Regions from separate parts of the Rhizobium sp. BK289 genome, predicted to be linked through region 2. Evidence: riboswitches for the same ligand, from Rfam matches in the RefSeq annotation. Region 2 holds a riboswitch; the other holds the start of a gene.
What was found. A riboswitch is a leader RNA that binds a small molecule or an ion and turns the genes downstream of it on or off. The one in region 2 is predicted to bind S-adenosylmethionine.
Positions count from the first base shown of each region.

Region 1 (2,199 bases), on a different contig from region 2:
CGGTCGGCTATCGATTAGAGCCGGAAGTGTTTCGATAGCTTCAGGCCCTGTGCCTGGTAATTCGAGCCGAGGCCGGAGCCGTAGAGGCTGCTCGGCTGTTCCAGCATGTGTTCGTAGATCAGGCGGCCGACGATCTGGCCGTCTTCGAGGATGAAGGGCACTTCGTGGCTGCGCACTTCCAGCACGGCGCGGCTGCCGCGGCCGCCGGCCGGGGCATGGCCGAAGCCGGGATCGAAGAAGCCGGCATAATGGACGCGGAATTCGCCGACCAGCGGATCGAAGGGCGTCATTTCGGCGGCGAAATGCGGGGGAACATGCACCGCCTCGCGCGAGACGAGGATGTAGAATTCATCGGGGTCGAGTATCAGCTCGGTCCGGCCACGACTGTAGAGCGGTTCCCAGAAATCGAAAATATCGTGCTGGGCCTTCTTGTCGACATCGACGACGGCCGTGTGGTGCTTGCCGCGATAGCCGATCAGCCCTTCCTTATCACCGGCAAGATCGATCGACAGCGCGATGCCGCCACCGGTGATATTCGGCTTCTTGCTGGCGACCAGCGTCTCGGTTTCGTGCAGCGCCAGCAGTTCCGGCTCGGTGAGCAGGGCCTGGCCGACGCGGAAGCGGATCTGCGACAGGCGCGAGCCGCGGCGAACGACGATCGGGAAGGTGCGCGGGCTGATTTCGAGATAGAGCGGCCCGGAATAGCCGGCCGGGATCTTGTCGAATTCCTGCGCCCGGTCGGTGATGACGCGGGTAAAGATATCGAGACGGCCGGTCGAGCTCTTCGGATTGGCGGAGGCCGACATGTCCTCAGGCAGGTCGAGGCGCTCCATCAGCGGCACGATATAGACGCAGCCGGTTTCCAGCACCGCGCCTTCGGAGAGATCGACAACATGCAGCTTCAGCCGGTCCAGCTTGTCGGCGACCAGATGCGACGGGCCGGGCATGAAGCTGGCGCGGACACGGAAGGCATGCGAACCGAGCCGCAAGTCAAGGCTTGCCGGCTGGATCTGATCGACGTCCAGTTCTCTCTCGCTCGTCAGCCGCCCCGTTTCAAACAACGCCGCGATGGCGCGATCGGCCAAGATTCCAGTATTGCGAGCCATCATGCCTCATCCATAATTTGCCGCAGACAAAACCAAACTCGGGGAATTGACGCAAGCCGTCAACGGCAGTATTGCAACTTATCCCGTGGTGATTTGGCCGGTCGGCTTGCAGCCACGTTAAACAAATGGCTAAAAAGACCGGGGTTGAACCGGTCTGCTTTTGCGACCGGTTTTTTTGTTTTGAAAGTGGTGATGGCATGAGCAAGACTTGGCGCCCCGCAACCCAGCTCGTTCACGGCGGAACGCTCCGTTCGCAATTCGGCGAGACCTCCGAAGCAATCTATCTGACCCAGGGCTTCGTCTACGACACCTCGGAAGCGGCGGAAGCCCGCTTCAAGGGCGAGACGGATGGTTTCATCTATGCCCGCTACGGCAGCCCCACCAACGACATGTTCGAGAAGCGCATGTGCGCGCTGGAAGGCGCCGAAGATGCTCGCGCCACCGCGTCCGGTATGGCCGCCGTCTCCGCCGCCATCCTTTGCCAGCTGAAGGCCGGCGATCATATCGTCGCTGCCCGCGCCCTCTTCGGCTCCTGCCGCTGGGTGGTCGAGACGCTCGCGCCGAAATACGGCATCGAATGCACGCTGGTCGACGGCCGCTTCACCGAGAACTGGGAAAAGGCCATCCGCCCGAACACCAAGCTCTTCTTCCTCGAAAGCCCGACCAATCCGACGCTGGAAGTGGTCGATATTGCCGCCGTCGCCAAGCTTGCCAATCAGATCGGCGCAAAGGTCGTGGTCGACAACGTCTTCGCGACGCCGCTTTTCCAGAAGCCTTTGGAACTCGGCGCCCATATCGTCGTCTATTCCGCCACCAAGCATATCGACGGCCAGGGCCGTTCTCTCGGTGGCGTCATCCTCTCTGACAAGCAGTGGATCGACGAGAACCTGCAGGACTATTTCCGCCATACCGGCCCGGCCATGTCTCCCTTCACCGCCTGGACGCTGCTGAAGGGCATCGAGACGCTGCCGCTGCGCGTTGCGCAGCAGACGGCGAACGCCTCCAAGGTTGCCGACTTTCTGGCCGAGCAGACGAACAAGGTCGCCCGCGTGATCTATCCCGGCCGCAAGGACCATCCGCAAGCCGATATCAT
Region 1 is NZ_JACHZO010000005.1:300,137-302,335, reverse strand. Features, by position in the region: gene FHT84_RS12320 (2'-deoxycytidine 5'-triphosphate deaminase) at 15-1,109, opposite strand; SAM riboswitch at 1,182-1,260, shown strand; gene FHT84_RS12315 (O-succinylhomoserine sulfhydrylase) at 1,304-2,199, shown strand, end outside.
Region 1: it holds a riboswitch for S-adenosylmethionine, as region 2 does, so the genes downstream of both, FHT84_RS12315 (O-succinylhomoserine sulfhydrylase) here and metA (homoserine O-succinyltransferase) in region 2, are expected to answer to the same signal.

Region 2 (2,199 bases):
AGACTTTTACCGCGCGGCGATGGCGCGATGTTTCCTGGCCGATGCGCACGCCTTCCGGATTGTAGCCGTAGGCGCCGAAGGGCGAGGTACCCGCCGTGCCGATCCATTTCGAGCCGCCCTGATGCCGGCCCTTCTGTTCTGCCAGCCGCTCGCGCAGCGTCTCCATCAGCTTGTCGAAGCCGCCGAGTGCCTCGATCTGCCGTCTTTCCTCTTCGGTCAGGTGCCGCTCGGCAAGTTTGCGCAACCATTCCTCGGGAAGGGCGGTCGGCTCCACCGCTTCTCCATCGGCATTGCCGCCGATCACCTCGACGCCGCGAAAGTAATCGGCGAAGACCTGGTCGAAGCGATCGATGAAGCGCTCGTCCTTGATGAGTGTTGCGCGGGCCAGATAGTAGAAGGCCTCGACGTCATAATCGGCAATCCCTTCTTCCATTCCTTCAAGCAGCGACAGGAACTCCCGGAGCGTCACCGGAACCTTCGCTTCCTTCAGCTTCAGGAAGAAGGGAATGAACAAGCCTCAAGTCCTTTCCTGGCCGATCTCCTCCAGATCATACGGCGTGGTCTGGTAGATCTCGTTGATCCAGTTACCGAAGAACAGGTGCGCGTGGCTGCGCCACCGGTTTTGCGGGGGAATTTCGGGATCGTTATGCGGGAAGTAGTTATGCGGCATCTTGATCGGCACGCCCGCATTCACATCCCGGAAATACTCGTCCGCCAGCGATGTGGAATCATACTCCACGTGATTGAACATGTAGAGCCGGTTGCAAGCCTGTTCGTGCACGAGACAGACGCCCATCTCGCTCGAGTCCATCAGGATTTCCAGGCCAGGCACTTTTTCGATGTCTGTGCGGCGCACTTCCGTCCAGCGGGACACCGGAATGGCGAAATCGTCGGAGAAGCCGTTAAGATAGACCGAGGAGGGCTTCAGGTTCTGGTGGCGATAGACGCCGAACGCCTTTTCCTTCAGCGTGTATTTCGGCACCTGGTGGAAATGGTAGATCGCCGCCATTGCGCCCCAGCAGACGTTCATCGTCGAATGGACATTGGTGGTCGTCCAATCCAAGATCTCCTGCATCTCGTTCCAGTAGGTGACGTCCTCATATTCCAGCAGCTCGATCGGCGCCCCGGTTATGATGAAGCCGTCGAACTTGCGGTGCTTCACCTCTTCCCACGTCTCGTAGAAAGCAAGCAGATGCTCCTGCGAGGTGTTCTTGGCCTTGTGGCCGCCAACGCGCACCAGCGAAAACTCTACCTGCAGCGGCGATGCGCCGACCAGGCGCGCCATCTGGACCTCGGTCTTGATCTTGTTCGGCATGAGGTTGAGCAGCCCGATCTGAAGGGGGCGGATATCCTGACGGAACGCCACCGTTTCGGTCATCACCCGCACACCCTCGCTCTGGAGGGTCTCAAACGCGGGCAGCGTATCGGGAATCTTGATGGGCATTGTTTCACTCGCCAAATACAAAAAAACCGGCCGCGATAAGAATCGCTACCGGTCCGCACGCGGCCCTTTAGCGACTTATTTAACGTGGCTGCAAGCCGGCCGGCCAAATCACCACGAGGGAAATTCAATAGACCTGACATTTCCGCGGGTCAATGGGCTAACTCCAAGTGTAGGGGCCGCCTCTCCCTTCGAGGCTCTGGCCTTTACGCTGACGCTCAAGACCAGGGCACCTCAGGGTGAGGCAGAGAGGGGTCCGCGCCAAGACACAGGAGATCAGACCTCACCTGAGGTGCGCAGGCTGAAAGCCGGAGCCTCGAAGGGCGAGGGCGGGTGATAACCCCGTTGTCTGTCGGAGAAGGCTTCTGCAGTTTTGTGGGCAGAAAGCGCAGCATCCGGCTGAATCATTTCCCTTGCCCCCGCGCCATGAAGGCCAGTCGTTCGAACAGATGCACATCCTGTTCGTTCTTCAGAAGCGCGCCATGCAGTTTCGGTAGCGCGTTCTTCGCATCGGCACGCAATGTTTCCGGATCGATATCGTCGGCAACCAGCAGGCGGATCCAATCGAGCGCTTCGGAGGTGGACGGCTTCTTCTTCAGCCCCGGTACGTCGCGGATTTCGAAGAACTGCGTCAGCGCCGCGCGGACGAGCGTCTGCTTGATACCGGGATAGTGAACCTCGACGATGCGCGTCAGCGTCTCCATGTCGGGAAAGCGGATATAATGGAAGAAGCAGCGGCGCAGAAAGGCGTCCGGAAG
Region 2 is NZ_JACHZO010000003.1:363,280-365,478, reverse strand. Features, by position in the region: gene FHT84_RS07940 (VWA domain-containing protein) at 1-514, opposite strand, end outside; gene metA (homoserine O-succinyltransferase) at 518-1,444, opposite strand; SAM riboswitch at 1,492-1,569, opposite strand; gene FHT84_RS07930 (MoxR family ATPase) at 1,846-2,199, opposite strand, start outside.